Regions from separate parts of the Rothia sp. P7181 genome, predicted to be linked through region 2. Evidence: predicted binding sites of a transcription regulator. Region 2 holds the regulator's gene; each other region holds the start of a gene.
The links. Region 2 encodes HrcA, which represses chaperone genes, less so after heat shock. Its sites were predicted from a motif close to TTNGCACTCGNNNNNNNCGAGTGCNAA; they were not measured.
Positions count from the first base shown of each region.

Region 1: a site for HrcA is predicted at 2,651-2,677, ahead of groES (co-chaperone GroES). Genes of this name have one in related genera too.
Region 3: a site for HrcA is predicted at 5,126-5,152, ahead of groL (chaperonin GroEL). Genes of this name have one in related genera too.

Region 1 covers NZ_JBLXXZ010000002.1:67,825-74,352, forward strand. Annotated here, with positions in the region: gene ACN08Z_RS01640 (acyltransferase family protein) at 1-407, opposite strand, end outside; gene groL (chaperonin GroEL) at 629-2,221, opposite strand; gene groES (co-chaperone GroES) at 2,258-2,551, opposite strand; gene ACN08Z_RS01655 (THUMP-like domain-containing protein) at 2,785-4,077, shown strand; gene ACN08Z_RS01660 (glutamate--cysteine ligase) at 4,145-5,278, shown strand; gene tsaD (tRNA (adenosine(37)-N6)-threonylcarbamoyltransferase complex transferase subunit TsaD) at 5,313-6,404, opposite strand; gene rimI (ribosomal protein S18-alanine N-acetyltransferase) at 6,394-6,528, opposite strand, start outside.
Region 2 covers NZ_JBLXXZ010000020.1:11,360-16,972, reverse strand. Annotated here, with positions in the region: gene ACN08Z_RS08125 (DUF3097 family protein) at 41-904, opposite strand; gene hrcA (heat-inducible transcriptional repressor HrcA) at 1,030-2,040, shown strand; gene dnaJ (molecular chaperone DnaJ) at 2,108-3,232, shown strand; gene ACN08Z_RS08110 (16S rRNA (uracil(1498)-N(3))-methyltransferase) at 3,251-4,012, shown strand; gene ACN08Z_RS08105 (PhoH family protein) at 4,218-5,237, shown strand; gene ybeY (rRNA maturation RNase YbeY) at 5,237-5,613, shown strand, end outside.
Region 3 covers NZ_JBLXXZ010000001.1:122,118-128,645, reverse strand. Annotated here, with positions in the region: gene ACN08Z_RS00605 (lipid II:glycine glycyltransferase FemX) at 22-1,122, shown strand; gene ACN08Z_RS00600 (threonine/serine exporter family protein) at 1,229-3,283, shown strand; gene ACN08Z_RS00595 (uracil-DNA glycosylase) at 3,293-3,991, opposite strand; gene ACN08Z_RS00590 (DUF3263 domain-containing protein) at 4,114-4,380, shown strand; gene ACN08Z_RS00585 (LytR C-terminal domain-containing protein) at 4,498-5,046, shown strand; gene groL (chaperonin GroEL) at 5,312-6,528, shown strand, end outside.

The sequences.
Region 1 (6,528 bases), on a different contig from region 2:
ACTGAGTTATATGCTAAACGCCAGTTGAGGAAGTATAAGAGTGCTGCTATGCCGTCGTGGATGATTCCCATGATGCGTGATGGGGAGAGAAAATACCATGAGGCGATGACGGTTCCGGCAATGACGGTGGCAGCAGCTGGTAGTAGGCGTTGAAAGACGTGTAGCCAGTATTTGATGAGGGCAAGCGGTTTTCCCTCATTGATTTTACGTAAGGTTGATAGTGAGAGGAGGAAGGCGGAGATGAAGAGGAATACGTCAACGCCTCCAGAGACTTTGCCGAACCAGATGTGGTAGGTGACGACGAGAAAGAGAGCTAATGCGCGTAGGCCTTGAATTTCGGGGCGAAAACCTTGGGTCTTGAGCCACCGCCTATTCAACGGGTATTTGGTGTGTGTTTGCGCAACCATGAAAGAGTTCTCTTTCTGTATGTGTGTATCTGATTGACGAGAGTGCTGACCTTTGAACGTTACCGGAACTGTGGTCGATTGTCTGCCTAAATAGTATTTTTTCTGAGTCTACTGTGAGCAAACACAAGTTCTTTTTGAGGTGAGAAAAGCCTGTTTTAGTCGCTGTGGGAGCGGCTAAAACAGGCTTTTCTCTGTTCTAGAGGGTTCTAGAAGAAGATGTTTTATTTATCTTCTTCGTCCTCTGTTTCGGGTTTCTCAACCACGAGAGTTTCGGTGGTTAGTACCAACGCTGCAATGGATGAAGCGTTCTCTAGCGCTGAGCGTGTTACTTTGACGGGGTCAATAACGCCAGCAGCGATGAGATCTTCGTAGTCGCCGGTACGTGCGTTGAATCCAGAGCCAACGGGTAGTTGAGCTACTTTGCTGGTGACGACGTACCCGTCTTCGCCAGCATTTTGAGCAATCCAGCGCAGAGGTTGGACGAGTGCTTTCTTGACGATTTCAACACCGGTTTGAGCGTCTTTTGACTCAAGTGTCATACCTTCAAGTGCTGCTAACGCATGCACGAGTGCGGTTCCGCCACCTGCAACGATGCCTTCTTCAAGTGCTGCACGGGTAGAGGATACTGCATCTTCAATGCGGTGTTTACGTTCTTTCGCTTCGACCTCGGTTGCTGCACCAACTTTGATAACTCCAACACCACCGGCAAGTTTTGCCAGACGTTCTTTGAGCTTTTCGCGGTCCCATTCGGAGTCGACTCGCTCAATTTCTGCGCGGAGTTGGTTGACTCGTTCAGCGACGTCTGCAGAGCTACCGGCACCTTCAACGATGGTGGTGTTGTTTTTGGTGACGGTAACACGGCGTGCTGAGCCGAGCTGGTCGATAGTGACTGAGTCAAGGGAGATTCCAAGTTCTCCGGTGATAACGGTTCCGCCGGTAAGAATTGCAAGGTCTTGCATAATTGCTTTGCGGCGGTCGCCGAAGCCAGGAGCTTTGACGGCAACGACGTTGAGGTTTCCTCGAAGCTTATTGACGACGAGGGTGCTAAGAGCTTCTCCGTCTACGTCTTCTGCGATGATGGTCAGCGGTTTTTTCGCCTGAACAATTTTTTCTAGCAGTGGCATAATCTCAGCAACAGTTGAGATTTTGCCTTGGTAGAGCAGGATGAGGCTATCTTCGAGGACTGCTTCTGCACGATCAGAGTCGGTAACGAATGATGGTGAGAGGTAGCCTTTGTCGAATTGCATACCTTCGGTAATTTCCAGTTCAATTTCTGTGGTTGAACCGTCTTCGATGGTGATGACGCCATCTTGTCCGACTTTGTCGAAAGCTTGGGCAAGCAGTTCACCAATTTCTGGGGACTGTGCTGAGATAGCCGCTACGTGTGCAACTTCTTCGCCTTGAACGTCTCTGGCGTTTTCAAGGAGTCGTTGGGAGACAGCGCGAACAGCTGTTTCGATGCCTCGTTTGACTTCTCCTGGTGCGGCACCAGAGGTGACGTTACGCAGACCTTCAGAAACAAGCGCTTGAGCGAGTACGGTTGCAGTAGTTGTACCGTCACCTGCTACATCGTTTGTTTTGGTGGCGACTTCTTTGGCGAGCTGAGCGCCAAGGTTTTCGTATGGGTCTTCTAGTTCAATTTCACGAGCGATAGATACACCGTCATTAGTAATGATAGGTGCGCCCCACTGCTTATCAAGAACTACATTGCGCCCGCGAGGGCCCAACGTCACTTTGACAGCATTTGCGAGTTTATCCACACCAGCTTGCAGGCTCTTGCGAGCTGCGTCATTGAATTCAAGCTGTTTTGCCATGAATTCTTAGCTCCTTTGTATTGTGTGCGGAAAAGATTATTTGTTGACGATAGCCAATACGTCGCGTGCGGAGAGGATGAGGTAGTCTGCTCCGCCGAAGGATACTTCGGTTCCGCCGTATTTGGAGAAGATGACGATGTCGCCTTCTGCTACGTCAACGGGGATGCGGTTGCCTTTTTCGTCGGTGCGTCCGGGGCCAACTGCGATAACTTTTGCTTCCTGTGGCTTCTCTTTAGCGGTATCAGGGATAACAAGTCCGGATGCGGTGGTCTGTTCTGCTTCGAGAATCTGGACAACTACGCGGTCTTCGAGTGGTTTGATGGAGGACATTTTTGCTCCTTGATGTTCTTTTAACATTTCTGATGTTTGAGCTAAGTAGTGCTTTGAGGGAGTTTCGTCGTCGCGGTGCCGATACTTCCTCAAGAATTATTAGCACTGTCAGCTCTTAAGTGCTAACACAAACTTTAGAGCCGTACCCTAGAGAAGGTCAAGAAAACCCGCCAGTTTCGCACACAGCGCATCTATAATATGAGCTCTAACCAAACATAAGGACACTGACGACTATGAGCACCTCTGTACATCCGGCACCAGCAGTTGAAGAAACTCAAGAAGAGTTAGAAGCAATTGCTTTGTTCGTCCCCTATAACGATAGTCATGCGCTTAATCATGCGACGCAATTACGAGCACAAGGCTTTAGCGCAGATAGTGTCCATAAGATTTTGACTCAAGCAAAGAACAGAACAAAAGCTCTTGAAAAATTTGGGCAACAAGCTCACCAAATGCTTTTAACCGAAGCTGGGTATGAACAGTCCACTCGTCAAGCTGTTGCGATGGTACATGCACAGCGCTTTGCACAAGCACAGATTGATTCTGTCGCAGATTTAGGGTGTGGTATTGGTGCTGACTCACTCAGTTTTGCGCAGGCGGGGTTAGCCGTTACTGCTGTAGAGATTGATCAGAGAACAGCTAGCTATGCCCAATATAATCTTATGGATTTTCCGTCGGCACAGGTTTTTTGTGCTGATATAGAACAGCTTGATTTAGCAGCGATTCACCAAACTTTTGGGCGCCAAATTGACGGGTTATGGCTTGATCCTGCACGGCGAACTGTCCAGCATGGTAAAACGCAGTCACGCACTTTCGATGCAGAAGATTTTTCTCCGCCTTTATCGTTCATTCGAAAATTAGCACAAACAGGAATTGCCATGGGCGTCAAAATGGGGCCAGCTATCCCCCACGATCAGATACCTGAAGAATGTGAAGCTCAGTGGATTAGCCATCAGGGATCTGTCGTTGAAGTGGTGTTATGGTTTAACGCGTTAGCACGACCTCACGTTAAAAGAAGCGCGCTCGTTCTTGATAGTGCCCCTTTTGAACCATCGGTTATCACTGAGGTTTCTAGCCCTTACCATGAATCTCACAGCCAGCAACAAGCATCTGAACCTCTGTATGAGGTCAAAGAATATATTTATGAGCCAGATGGTGCTTTAATTCGTGCGCATCTTCTCGGCGAAATTATTCGTACCACCGATGCAGAACTTATTGACGAACATATTGCGTATCTCACCAGTTCTTCTCCCCTGCAGGTTCTCGGACTCAAAGGGTATCGTGTAGAGCAGGTGCTTCCTATTAACGATAAACACCTCAAACGGTGGGTACGCAAGAATAACATCACCACTCTCACTATCAAAAAACGAGGGGTAGATATTTCTCCCGAACAACTACGTATCAAGCTCCTAGGACATCACAAAAATACTAAAAAATCAGTGACAGGACGTAGCGGAACACTCATTTTAACGCGGATTGGAGAGGGTAAAACCTCTCGACGGTTAGCGTTGGCTGTCTCACCTTTATGACGTCATAAGTTCGTAATTCTTCTTTTCTGTCCTACCATGGAAAAACACCATCACAGGTAGGAGAACAATGATTCCCTTCGCACCGTCTGCACCATCCACATTGGGTATAGAGTGGGAGCTTGCCCTTGTCGACGCCAAAACACAGGAGCTATGCTCTCGGGCTCAAGAAGTACTAGCACGAGTACAGCAGAAGAACCCCGAATTATTGGATGCTACTGAGGGTGCTCATCTCACCGGAGAGTTTCTCGATAATACCCTAGAACTTGTCACCGGGGTCTGCACAACTGTCGCAGAAGCCATAGAACAGTTACGTCACAGTGCATTAACTCTCAAACAGTCCACCGACGCACTAGGAATAGAGTTCTTCTCCGCCGGAACTCACCCCTTCTCGCGGAGTCTTGACCAGCCGGTAGCTTCTAAAGAACGTTATCTCAAGATGCTTGAGCGTACCCAGTATTGGGGGCGACAGATGGTCATTTACGGTGTTCACGTACATGTCGGTGTCGATTCTCGAGACAAGGCATTACCCATTATCGATGGACTCACCACCTACTACCCCCACCTACTTGCTCTCTCGGCATCCTCCCCTTTTTGGGAAGGTGTAGACACCGGTTACGTTAGCCAAAGAGCGTTAATGTTCCAGCAGCTTCCAACAGCCGGACTTCCCTTTCACTTTGATAGTTGGGAAGAATATGAAGCATATCTACAAGATATGCTTCATACAGGAGTTATCGACGACCCTAGTGAAAACCGTTGGGATATTCGTCCAGTACCCCATTATGGCACCGTAGAAATGCGTATTTGTGATGGGCTGTCATCGCTCAAAGATATTGCAGCTATCGCAGCTTTAACCCAATGTCTGGTCGAATCTTTCTCACGAAAACTCGATAGAGGAGAAAAGCTAGAGGCCCTCAAACCATGGCATGTTCAAGAGAACAAATGGCGGGCAGCACGTTATGGTTTGGACGCTATCATTATTCAAAATAATCGTAACGATGAACGCCCTGTACAAGAAGACTTACAAGAACTCGTCAGCGAGCTTTCCCCCATTGCGCAAGATCTAGGGTGCGTTGAAGAACTAAAGCACATTAAGACGATGATGGGCTCTGGAGGAAATAGCACCAGACAACGTCTGGTTGCCCAATCGGCCGGAGGCAATTTACGTGCGGTCGTTAAAGACTTAGTAGCTCAATGCCTCTAAACCCACATCTTTGACAATTGTGGACATCCAGTTCTTATATTGAGATGAGATGCACAGGTAACGATGAGTCCGTCTCGAACTCTAAAGGAGAAGGTTTTGTCCCTTCAGCAACCAGGCGTGCCCCTAATGCTGCAACCATCGCACCGTTATCAGTGCACAAAGACAGCTCAGGAACGATCAGTTCTACCGAATGTTCAGCACAACGTTGAGCAAGCAGCTCTCTGAGCCGTGAGTTTGCAGCGACGCCACCTCCTAAGAGCAATGTTTCTAGCCCTTGTTCAGTACATGCTAATAACGCTTTATGGGTGATGATGTCTACTACCGATTCTTGGAAAGAAGCAGCAATATCTGCAACAGGTACAGTTTCTTCTCGTGCTTGATATCCTTCGATGACTCGGGCGACAGCTGTTTTGAGACCGGAGAAAGAAAAATCATAGCGATGAGGTCCGGGGGCTTCAGCTGTTCCCATAAATTTTCGGGCAGAAAGTCCGCGGGGGAATCGGAAAGCCTGAGAATCTCCAGAACGACTAGCTTGGTCGATGGCAGGTCCCCCAGGGTAGTTGAGCCCGAGAAGTCGAGCTACTTTATCGTAGGCTTCCCCCGCCGCGTCATCAAGGGTAGCGCCAAGAAGACGAACATCTGATGTGATGTTATGAACGGCAAGAATCTCGGTGTGCCCGCCAGAAACTAATAGTGCGCCGAGCCCTCGTTCGCAGAGTTGTTCGAGGTGGAGAGTGCGAGTCGGTTGGGCAAGTAGACCGACACCAACATGAGCAACAAGATGGTTAATACCGTATAGAGGTTTTCCGGTAGCAACGGCTAACGCCTTAGCTGCGGAGACACCCACGATGAGCGCGCCGGCAAGGCCCGGTCCTGCAGTAACAGCAATAGCGTCTATTTCGTCTAAGTCCACTTGAGCTTCTTCAAGTGCCTGCTCTATCGCGGGAATCATCGCTTCAAGGTGTGCCCGAGAAGCAATTTCTGGTATGACTCCGCCAAAACGTACGTGTTCTTCCATGGATGAAGAAACCGTATTGCTCAGGAGTGTGGTTCCTCGTACGATGCCGATTCCTGTTTCGTCACAGGATGATTCAATTCCTAGTACAAGGGGTTCTCTATTGGTCATGGTGTTTTTCTTCTTGGAGAGATTCAACGTTTTCGAGGTTTTTCATCATTATCAGAGCGTCTACGCCATCGTTATAGTATCGTTCACGACGGTGCACCGGCGTATAGCCTTGAGCTAAATATAG
Region 2 (5,613 bases):
TTTCTTCACTTTAGTCGAGACCTTTAGCACAGCTGAACCTTTACTCAGGTGATTCCATCAGAAAATCGATTAATTGTTCAACCGGAGCTAACAGAGTAGGTTCTAAATCTTGATAAGAGTTCACTCGTCCTAGAATCTTTTTCCATGCCTGAGCAACATCTTCTTGACTCGCGCAGGGCAACCCTAGCCTTTTGAGTACACCTTTTTTCCATTCTTCTTCACGAGGAATAACTGGCCATTTTTTTATTCCTAGTCGTTGAGGACGTACAGCCTGCCAAATATCAACAAAAGGATGTCCAACAATCTGCACGTTATTCCTAGCACCAGGTATCTGTAATGTCTGAGCCACAATGTGGCTTTCTTTAGAACCTTCTACTAGATGGTCAACAAGAACACCTAATCGTCGGTGCGGTGCAGGGCAAAACTCACGAACAGCATCAGGCAAGTCATCGATACCGTGTAACGGTTCCACCACAATACCTTCAACACGCAAATCATGTCCCCACACTTTTTCAACCAGTTCTGCATCGTGGATACCTTCAACCCAGATACGTGAGGCGCGGGCAACTTGAGCAGGTGCGTTCTCTACAGCAATAGATCCCGAACGACTAATTTTTGGGACACTACGAGTATTCTTTGCGCGAGGTGGTAGGACTTTGACAGGAGTCCCTTCAAGAAGAAACCCAAAGCCCAAGGGAAAAGTTTTAATTTTTCCTCGATAATCTTCTAATCCCACCATGCCTTCAGCGCCGATACGCTCATACGTTTTAGCAATCCCAACCCAACCACTATGAACGTCTTCAAGGAGCATTCCTTGAACCAGATGAACTTCTTGTATCTCTGGTTGCCTTCTTTGGTGTAGTTGGTTGAGTTCTTGAGCACCCCACGCATAGTAATTTTCCATAGTAAGTATTTTATTCCATTAGCCCTGAGCGTACGCGCTAGGGTTTTGATAGGTTTCAGTACTACAGTTACATTGGCACTTAAAGTGCAGTAGTGCTAATTTCTCTCTATTTCAAGGTAGGTTCCGTGACGCAATCTCGTCAGCATAAGATCCTCCAAGCAATCGTTGAGGACTATATCAGTTTCCGCGAGCCGGTGGGGTCTAAAGCGCTCATCGAACGCCATCATTTAGGCGTTTCTAGCGCCACGGTTCGTAACGATATGTCTATCCTTGAAGAGCAGGGTCTTATCTCAGCACCGCATTCGAGCGCGGGACGTATTCCCACAGAAAAAGGGTATCGTTTCTTCGTGGACGAGCTTTCTAACCCTCGCCCTCTTTCAGCTGCACAAAAACGAGCGATTCATCGTCTTTTAGATTCTTATGACAGCATCGACGAAATACTTGCACAGACAGTTAAAATACTGTCACAGCTCACTCAGCAAGTTGCTATCCTGCAATATCCTTCAGCACCAGAAGATGTTGTGCGACATATTGAGCTGATACCTGTTGGAGAACATCATGTAACGGTAATGTTGATTAGCAACTCTGGGCAGCTCACCCAACGACTAGCGCAGGTTGAACGGTATAGGGAAGAAGAGCTTGAGTTGCTTCGAACTCGACTCATCGAAAAATGTCAGCAACAGAAATACCATGTTGCGCGAGCTCTCTTATCATCGTTCTCTTCATCTCATCATGCCCCTCATAGCTTAGAAAATGGTGTTCTTGACGCTCTAGGGCAGTTGCTATCCCCACGGGACACCTCAAAACTTCTGATTGCTGGAACGTCATATTTGGCGCAATCGACAGAAGATTTTAGTACTAGTATCGCCCCTATCTTAGAAGCTTTAGAAGAGCAAGTAACAATGTTGCACTTACTAGCTGAGATGGCTCAAGACCCACGAGGATACGCTGTGCGTATTGGCACAGAAAATAGCGCGGCGCCTCTTGCCGAGACGTCTATCGTGACTTCCGTATATAGCTCGCCTAGTTGTACCGCTAAGCTTGGGGTTGTTGGACCAACCAGAATGGACTATGCGGGCAGTACCGCAGCGGTACGAGCTGTAGCAAAATATCTTTCAAAAATTTTGGGTAGTTAGTTCTCAACGACTAGAATTTCTACAAAATACTTTCAACACATAGCAACACACGATAAGGATGATGTGAGTGAGCAGTCACTATGAAACATTAGGTGTTTCCCCTGATGCAAGCCCCGAAGAAATTAAAAAGGCATACCGTAAAAAAGCCCGCCAGCTTCACCCTGATATTAACCCTTCAGCAGAAGCCGCCGAAGAGTTCAAGCGCGTATCCCATGCCCACGATGTTCTCTCAGACCCGGATAAACGACGTATTTATGACCAAACCGGAAACGAAAACGGACAGGCACAAGGTGGTTTCGGGGGAGCAAACTTCGGAGGGTTCGGTGGGTTCTCGGATATTTTTGAGACCTTCTTTAACCAACCGCAACAGGGACCTACGAGCCGAACACGTCAGGGTCAAGACGCTCGCATTACGGTTCGTATCAACCTTGAAGACGCCGTATTTGGTGCAGAAAAACCTATTACCGTTGATACCGCAGTAACCTGCGAAAAATGTGATGGTGACGGTTGCGCTGAAGGAACAGCCCCTGTCACCTGTGATACCTGCCGCGGACAAGGATATATGCAACGACAAGTTCAATCTATCCTTGGAACTGTAGTACAGCCTGTCGCGTGCCCATCTTGTAATACTTTCGGGACTGTTATTCAAAGCCCCTGCCCAGAATGTTACGGTGAAGGACGAGTCCGAGAACGGAAGCCCATCACCATTAAAATTCCGGCTGGTGTTTCTTCAGGCGCGCGTATGCGTCTAGCTGGTTATGGTGAGGCTGGTACAGCAGGCGGACCAGCAGGAGACCTCTATGTGGATCTTCGCGTCAATCAACACGACACTTTTACCCGCGAAAATGATGACTTACATGCCACCATCGCTATTAGCATGGCGGCAGCTGCTCTCGGCACTGAAGTAACCTTAGAAACTTTTGATGGTCCACAAGTAGTAACTATTAAACCGGGTACTCAATCTGGAGATATTGTCACTCTGAAAGGCTTAGGCGTCACTCGCTTTGATCGGGCAGACCGCGGCTCACTCAAAGTCCATGTTCAGGTCAAAACACCCACAAACTTGACAGAAGAGCAACGCGAAATGCTTCAGCAATTTGCTCATAGTCGTCAAGAAGATCTCAAAATTAGTGAAACAGTCCGAGAGAAGCACGGTTTCTTCTCACGTTTTAAAGAACGCTTCGACCGCTAAAAGTACAAAGGATATTCTGTGACCTCACCTATTTTCTATGTTTCCTCTGATGAACTTCAATCAGCAACTCCTGGGCAACTTATCGCCGTGCAGGGGGTCGAAGGGCATCATGCTAAAGTCGTGAAACGTTTAGAAATAGGTGAGGCCATAGACCTCGCGGATGGGAGAGGCATACGAGCCCACGCAGAGGTGGCGTCCTATCTCGATGATGGGTTAGAAGTTCGCGTAGACACTATCGTGCGCGAAGAGCTATCAACTGAAATTATTCTGGTTCAAGCATTAGCTAAACAAGACAGAGATATATTGGCTATAGAAACAGCCACAGAACTAGGTATTGGGGGAGTCATTCCATGGAGTGCTGACCGTTCTATTGTCCGATGGAAAAAAGAACGAGCAGCAAAAGCACACGCAAAATGGAGCAACATTGTCCGCGCTGCAGCAAAGCAAGCACGACGTAGCTGGGTCCCTCAGATTGAGAATTTAGTATCCTCACGTGAGCTAGCTAAATACCTAACCGAAGAAATTGCGCAGGGGGCATTAGCTATTATTTTGCATGAACAAGGAACACTCTCACTGACCCGATATCTCAACGATTCAGAAAACCTACCACAACGTATCTATCTCGTAGTGGGGCCAGAAGGCGGCATATCTGCGCAAGAACTTGAAGCATTTGAAAACGCTGGTGCAACAGTTTGCCTCTTAGGGGAACACGTCTTACGGTCCTCTACTGCAGGAAGTGCCGCACTTTGCGTGATTAATACACTTTCAAGGGCATGGTAGAAGCATTCTCAAAAATATTTTCCCTCTCAGGAAGAAGTATTTTTCGTTGGCTTCATACTCCGCAGAAGACCAGCACCCCGATAGACTATTGACCAGTGGAGTTTAAGGAGCACCCGTGCAAGAAAACCCTATCAGCGCAATACACCCCCATCAAGATCGCCCGTTATCTGTCGTACGCACATTTTCTTTCACCTCTGATGATGAGATGGTCTCTGTGCTGGGTCCCTCAGATAGTTTTTTGACACTATTAGAAGAGAAGTTCCCCGGCATCACAATTCAGCCTAAGAACTTAGATGTGGTGATTACCGGAAATTCTGAACTTGTAACGACCGTTATTCGTCTCTTAGGGGAGTTGCGTCATCTCAGTCAACAGTCTGTCCCTATCACAGCTGAGGTTATTTCACGGATTATAGGAATGCTTTCACAAGAGCTTGCAAGCCCTGCTATTGCGATGTCTCATAATATTCTCAGCTCACGTGGCAAGAGCATTCGCCCGAAAACAATTAACCAGAAGAAATATGTAGATTCTATCGACGACAATACCGTTATTTTTGGTATCGGCCCAGCTGGTACTGGTAAAACGTACCTCGCAATGGCTAAAGCTGTTCAAGCTTTACAAGCTAAAGAAGTGAATCGCATTATTTTGACTCGACCAGCAGTTGAGGCAGGGGAGCGATTAGGCTTTTTGCCAGGCTCACTCAACGATAAAATCGACCCCTATCTGCGCCCACTGTACGATGCGCTACACGATATGTTAGATCCCGAATCTATTCCTCGGCTCATGGAAGCTGGAACCATTGAGGTTGCGCCCTTAGCCTATATGCGTGGGCGTACGCTCAACGACGCCTTCATCATCTTAGACGAAGCCCAAAATACTACTGTTGAGCAGATGAAAATGTTTCTCACCCGTCTAGGATTTGGGTCAAAGATCGTGGTTACGGGCGATATTACTCAGATTGATTTACCTCATGGGCAAGCATCTGGTTTACGTCAGATACGTCAAATCCTCGAAGGCATTGATGATATTAGCTTCTCAATTCTTGATGCAACAGACGTGGTACGTCATGCCTTAGTTTCAGATATTGTTTCTGCGTATAACCGTTGGGATGAAGATAAAACCGCTATGGAACGCAAACGTCAACGTAAGGTTAAACGTCAGACTATTGAAGCAGCTGCAGAAAAGCTTCTAGAGAAAACTGGTTTTGAGGCAGAAAAGGATAGCTAATGCCCATTGATTTTGATATTGAACTCCTTGACGATTCTGCTGATACGTGGACAAGAGAATCTTTTGCGTCTTTTGACCAGAAGACAATTACAGATTTAGTACACCATACGTTTGAACGTTTACATATCTCAGAAGATACAGAGCTTTCGATAGCTGTGGTTGGTGAAGCAGAGATGGAGCGTATCCATCTTGAGTGGATGGATCTTCCTGGACCGACAGATGTCATGTCTTTTCCAATGGATGAACTCAGCGTTGGAACGGCAGAAAATCTTACAGTTGGCGTTTTAGGAGATATTGTTTTGTGCCCACCAGTAGCTGCCCGCCAAGGTCAGCAAGCTGGACACAGTACTATTGACGAGATGTGCCTGCTAACGGT
Region 3 (6,528 bases), on a different contig from region 2:
CCGATGTGGAAGTTGAGGCCCTTGCGAGAATTTACAGCGCGTTTTGCCACTGCAGAAGAAATAGCGACATGGGATGAGCACGTTATTGCTAACCCCAATGGCGGAAACCTCTTGCAGTCAGCATCATTTGCATCAGTAAAAGCTAAGCACGGCTGGAAACCTCTATACCTCGTATATGAAGGTACAACAGAGGTCGAAGGTGCTGAAACTTCACTGACCAGCTATAACCTTATTCTTGAAAAAAGTGTGCCTGCACTTGGAAAAGTCTGGTACATGATTAAAGGCCCAGACGTCTACAGCGTAGAAGATGTCCCTGCCATTCTTGAAGCAAGTAAGCGTTTCGTAGAAGAGAATAAACTTGGCGTATTCCTGATTAAAGTTGAGCCAGATATTCTCGCTGATGAACAGACCAACGCTGTTCTCTCAAAAGCTGGTTTGGTTAAGTCATGGAATATTCAGCCTAACGACTCTACTGCCATTCTTGATACTGACAAGAGCGAAGAAGACGTTCTCAAATCTCTTCACTCTCGAGGGCGTAACGCCGTTCGTCGTTCTGCCCGTGAAGGTTGCGAAGTGGAACGTGTTGAGCTGACTGATGAAAATATGCGCACCATGTATGCGCTCATGGACACTGTCGGACAAGGCTCAGCAAATGTCCACCTCCGGTCATACGAGTATTACCGTGACTTCTGGACAACTTTTGAAAAAGCTGGTCAAGGACGCCTCTACTTCACCTATGAAGACGGCGAACCCTCCGTTGGTGCTTACGTGATTCGTTATGGCGATAAAGGAACTTATAAAGATGGTGGTTCTAAGCCTCGTCGTAAACAATATGGCGACTCACATCAAGTACAGTGGACTGCCTTGACAGACCTCATGAAGGAATACCAGATTAAGAGCTATGATTTCTGCGGTACTCCGCCTAAAGATCAGCTCAAAAATAAAGAACACCATCACTACGGTTTAGGTCTTTTTAAGACATCCTTTACAAAAACCGTCATTGACTATGTTGGTGTCTGGGATTATGTTCTTTCTCCGGCAAAATACACCATATGGAATCGTCTTGCTGAGAAGGTTATGCGTGGTCTCTGGGTCCGTAAAACAGGGCAACCTTTCTACTAAACCGTAGGATAAGCCCAGCTACGTATTGTATTTTTGTGTAACGAGAACACATCAGCACAATAAGACGTGATGGCAAATCTTTTGACGCAATTCGGCGGAGGTGGCAATGTCTTTTAGCACTCATTCGGATGAGCAGCTACAACAAAAGGCATACCCCTCCGCCGCTGCCTTTGACCAAGCAACGCCAGAACAACCGAGCTCGCAAGCGTTCGGTGCAACAGTCTCGCTTCCTCGAGCTGGAACATCGCAACCTGAAACGAAAACCCCTACCAAAATGCCGGGCAATATGCCTGCTATTTCATTGGACCGGGTACAAGATACTGCTCTTCGTCAGGCATTAGAGAATAAACAAGTTGAGCAGACACCTTTTAGCCCGAACATATCGGCTGTTGCTCCTGCTCCGGTTGAGAATCTTGCCCCCAACAGCCCATTTGGGGATGCCTCTACGGGCATTCAACCTGATCAGCATGCGGTGTCTTCTGCTTCTAGCCCCTTTGAACCGTTACGGACACTAGAGCAAGAACCTATTGCTCCGCTAACTAGTGGTATTCCTCTTGTGTCCACGCAACAATCAGCGGTTTCTGCTACGGGGATGCAACAAGGTAGTTACCCTTCTGTATCGCCTGCAACAACGTCTATCCCTAAAGTCGAACCTAAAAATACTAGGGGAGGTTGGGTTTCTTCTTCTTTACGTTCTTTTGTTCGCGCAGACCCTTCTTTGACCGCACCTATTCGTGGTTTGGGGCGTATTGCTCAACGCCAGTTTTCATTATCGACCCGACGTGATCGTGAGAAGCTTGTACAAGAGAAAGAACAAGCACGAGACGTACTGAACTTTACATTACGTCTTGCTGAAACGATGTTTCACTATGGTGCTGACGCCATGGATGTGGATTCTGCTATTGTTGCTGTTTGCTCCGCGTATGGGCTTGAAGACGTTGAAGTGGATATTACCAATCAGTCAGTGATTATCAACTATGTTTCTGACGTTGACGGTCATGTAGAAATCCTTGATTCACGACGTCGTACTCTCAAAGAAGAACGTTTCAGTCATACTGTGGTGCGCGTGGTACGTTCCACCTCTGATAATTATGCTTCTTTGGCTGATATATACCGTCTGATTCATAAGATTACCCACCGCGGTATTGACCGTGAAGAAGCTGAAAAAACATTAAATGCGATTAACGCTCAAAAGAAACCATACTCACCGATGGTGGTGTGGTTAGCAAATATTATTGCTGCTGGAACACTTACCATGGGCATTGGTGGTAGCGGTTATGCTGCGGCGTTATCTGCAATGGTATGGGTCATCGTTCATTTTATTACTCGAATCATGAACAAAATGGGGATGCCTAGCTTCTTCAATATGGCTGCTTGTGCTGCAGTGATTACCTTTGTCGCGATTTACGCTACAGATGACGGCTCAATCCTGCATAGTATTGGGTTGAACGTCTCTGGTCCTCACATTGTTGCTGCCGGACTCATCATGCTTTTACCGACCTTTAGGTTAGTGTCGGCGGTGCAAGACGCGATTAACGGTTTTCCGGTCACTGCTGCGGGTCGTTTTGTGTCTACAGGTATGTCTTTTTTGGGGCTTGTTGTGGGACTCGCTAGCGGTGTGACCGTATTGTCGATTACAACGGCAACAACTATTGACGTATCGCAGTCGGTTTTTGCGAAACCAACTATCGTCGATAACATCTTCTGGATGACAGTCGCTACCCTTGCTATTGCTATTACAACTCATGCACGGTTGAAAACATTGTGGTGGATTGCGCTAGTAACTTTAAGCGGGCTGAGCACTTACCACGTGTATACCTTTTTCTTGGGAGAAGGTGCAGGGCGCGGTAATACGGCGGTAGCAGCTTTCGTTATTGGTATGGTTAGCACATATTTGGCATACCGTCTGCACGCCCCACAAGCCATATTTGCGATTCCGTCTCTAACATTCCTCCTACCTGGTTTGTCATTATTCCGAGGTATGTACTCTTTTACGGTAGAGACCGACACCCTCAACTCAATGCCCGGCGTTATCACCGCTGCGGCAATTATTGTTGCGATGGCTTCAGGCGTTGCGTTGGGGCATTACCTCATGCAGTGGCTGATTCAACGTTTTGGGCGTGAACGAGAAGACCTCTCCACAACCGTCTTTGATCGTTAGCCTAACGTTTTAGGGTGCTATAGGTATTGACGACGGAAGTCGCCAGTCAATAGGCTTTGCTCCTTGTTGAACTAGCAATTCGTTTGCTTTTGAGAAGGGTCGTGATCCAAAGAATCCGCGTGATGCCGATAAAGGTGATGGGTGTGCTGATTCGATACAGGGGTAGGGTGAGATAAGAGTTTTCGTATTTCGTGCATCTCGTCCCCACAGTATGGCGACAAGCGGCTGTTTTCGTTGGATGAGAGCTTCAATTGCGCAGCTGGTGATATTTTCCCACCCTCTATTTCTATGAGATCCGGCTTCTCCTGCACCAACAGAAAGTACACGGTTGAGAAGAAGTACTCCTTGCTGTGTCCACGCGCTGAGGTCGCCATGTTCTGGCGGGGTAATGTTCATATCGGAGGATAGTTCACGATAAATATTTTGAAGTGAACGTGGGATAGGGCGCACTTGCGGGTGTACAGAGAAGGACAGCCCCATCGCATGCCCGATGGTGGGGTACGGGTCTTGCCCAATGATAAGAACTTTAACTTGTGCTAGCGGTTCTTGGAAGGCTCGGAAGATTTGTTGTGACGGCGGTAGTGTGCGTCGTCCAGCTTGGTGTTCTTGACGTAAAAAGTCGCCCATGGCACGGATATTGTGTTCTACTGGGGCTAGGGCTTCAGCCCAGTCTGGAGACATAATTTCTTTAAGGGGTAAAGCGGGCATGAGATTCCGTTCTCACCGTTTGAATGGTTGCTATGCGTCACCATATGTGTATTTTTAGGCAGAACACATAAGATACAATAGGGCTTTTTATCATACCGTTTTAAGGAAGGTCGGGGAGTGATATGCACGAAGATACTTCTGAGTTGGACGCTCCTCAGCACACTATCGATACGGGGTTAACAGAACAAGAAGAAAAGATGATTGCTTTAGAGAAGCAACGTTGGCGTTATCCTGGGACGAAAGAACGAGTGATTCGAGAACGTTTGGGATTAAATCCAACAGCGTATTATCAGATTCTTAACGAACTGATAGATTCTCCTCGTGTCATTGCTCAGGAACCAGCGTTGATGCGTCGGTTAAGGGAACAACGCGACAATTCTAAGCCCTGAATTTTCGGTGTCTTGAGCTCTTTATGATGATAGTCCACGGAAAATAAAAGGGTTTTTAGGTTGTAGCCTGTGTACTCTAGATGGAAGAACTATTGCTTGTAGCTATCGGAGATTAATGTGAACTCGTATCCTCATGATGAATTCGACGACGTACCTGAAAATTCAAAACGTCGTGGTGCTTATCGTGGTGAGCCTCTAGGTAATGCTCATGCTACGAGGCAGACTCTTCTGATTGTTGTTGCTGGTGCGCTTGCGCTTCTGGTGGGTGCAGTCATGTTTGTGGTTCAGCCACGCACTCTTTCTCCGGTGGCTTCTGAAACAGGCTCTGCGAGTGCTACTGCTTCAGAAAGCGCTGTGACTCCAACTTATGCTCCTACTGATCCTGCTGATATTAAGGTTGAGGTTTATAACTCTTCGGCCTATACGGGTGCTGCTTCAGAACTGACTCAGCGTGTGGAGGCTTTAGGCTATCCTGTGCCCGTGACAGAGAATTGGAAGGATACGCCTGTGTATGTTTCGACAGTGTTTTATTCTGCCGGTTATGAGCAGCAGGCTAATACTTTGGCTGATGCGTTAGGTATTGGTTATATTCAAGAGCGTTCTTCTGGTTCTTCCCCGTTGTATGTTGTTCTTGCCTCTGATTATCTTCCTGCCGTTGCCCCGTAATCTGTGCGCTATGGGCGATTAAGTGTGTTTGTTCTTTCAAGAGGTTTGCGCTCTGTGCTTTGAGGTGTCAAAATTGTTGTTAGCACTCAAAGTCTCCGACTGCTAAATCCTAGTGCTAGATTCGCGGTAGGTAGCTTTGAGAATATCTACTTTCATCTTGTGAGATGTCTTTATAAGTTGTGAAGAACATGGCTTATAGAACATCGTCCGTCGCGGGCACAACTGAGAGAAAAATACTTTCTTAGTCCAGGAGGGATTAAGCATAATGGCAAAGCTCATTGCTTTTGAAGAAGAGGCACGTCGTGGCCTTGAAAAGGGTCTGAATACCCTAGCAGATGCTGTGAAGGTTACTCTCGGACCTCGTGGTCGTAACGTTGTTTTGGAAAAGTCTTGGGGTGCTCCCACGATTACCAATGATGGCGTTTCTATCGCTAAAGAAATCGAACTCGAAGATCCATACGAGAAGATCGGCGCAGAGCTGGTCAAAGAAGTTGCTAAAAAGACCGATGACGTTGCTGGTGACGGTACCACTACTGCAACTGTTCTTGCTCAGGCACTTGTTCGTGAAGGCCTCCGCAACGTTGCTGCTGGTGCAGATCCTCTCAGCCTCAAGCGCGGTATTGAGAAAGCTGTTGAAGCGGTTACCGCTGAACTTCTTTCTTCTGCTAAAGAAGTTGAGACTGAAGAAGAAATCGCTGCAACCGCATCTATCTCTGCTGGCGACACCGAAATTGGTAAGCTCATTGCAGAAGCTATGGAAAAGGTCGGCAAAGAAGGCGTCATCACTGTTGAAGAGTCCAATACTTTTGGTCTAGAGCTTGAGCTCACCGAAGGTATGCGCTTTGATAAAGGATTCCTCTCCGGATACTTCGTCACTGACCCAGACCGTCAAGAAGCAGTCCTTGAGGATCCTTATATTCTCATTGTGAACTCCAAGATCTCTAATGTGAAAGATCTTGTACCTGTTCTTGAGAAGGTTATGCAGGCTGGTAAGCCACTTCTTATCATCGCAGAAGATGTTGAGGGCGAAGCTCTTGCACTACTGGTTTTGAACAAGATGCGTGGTTCTATCAAGTCTGTTGCTGTCAAAGCTCCTGGCTTTGGTGACCGTCGTAAAGCTCAGATGGCAGATATCGCTATCTTGACTGGTGGACAGGTTATTACCGAAGAAGTCGGTTTGTCGTTGGACCAAGCAACTATTGACCTTCTTGGCTCTGCACGTAAGGTTGTTGTTACTAAGGACGAGACCACCATCATTGAAGGTGCTGGCGACGCAGCTGCTATTGAAGGTCGCGTAGCTCAGATTCGTGGCGAGATTGCTAACTCCGATTCTGATTATGACCGTGAGAAGCTTCAGGAGCGCTTGGCTAAACTTGCCGGTGGCGTTGCTGTTCTCAAGGCTGGTGCTGCAACTGAGGTTGAACTCAAAGAACGTAAGCACCGCATTGAAGATGCTGTTCGTAACGCAAAGGCAGCTGTTGA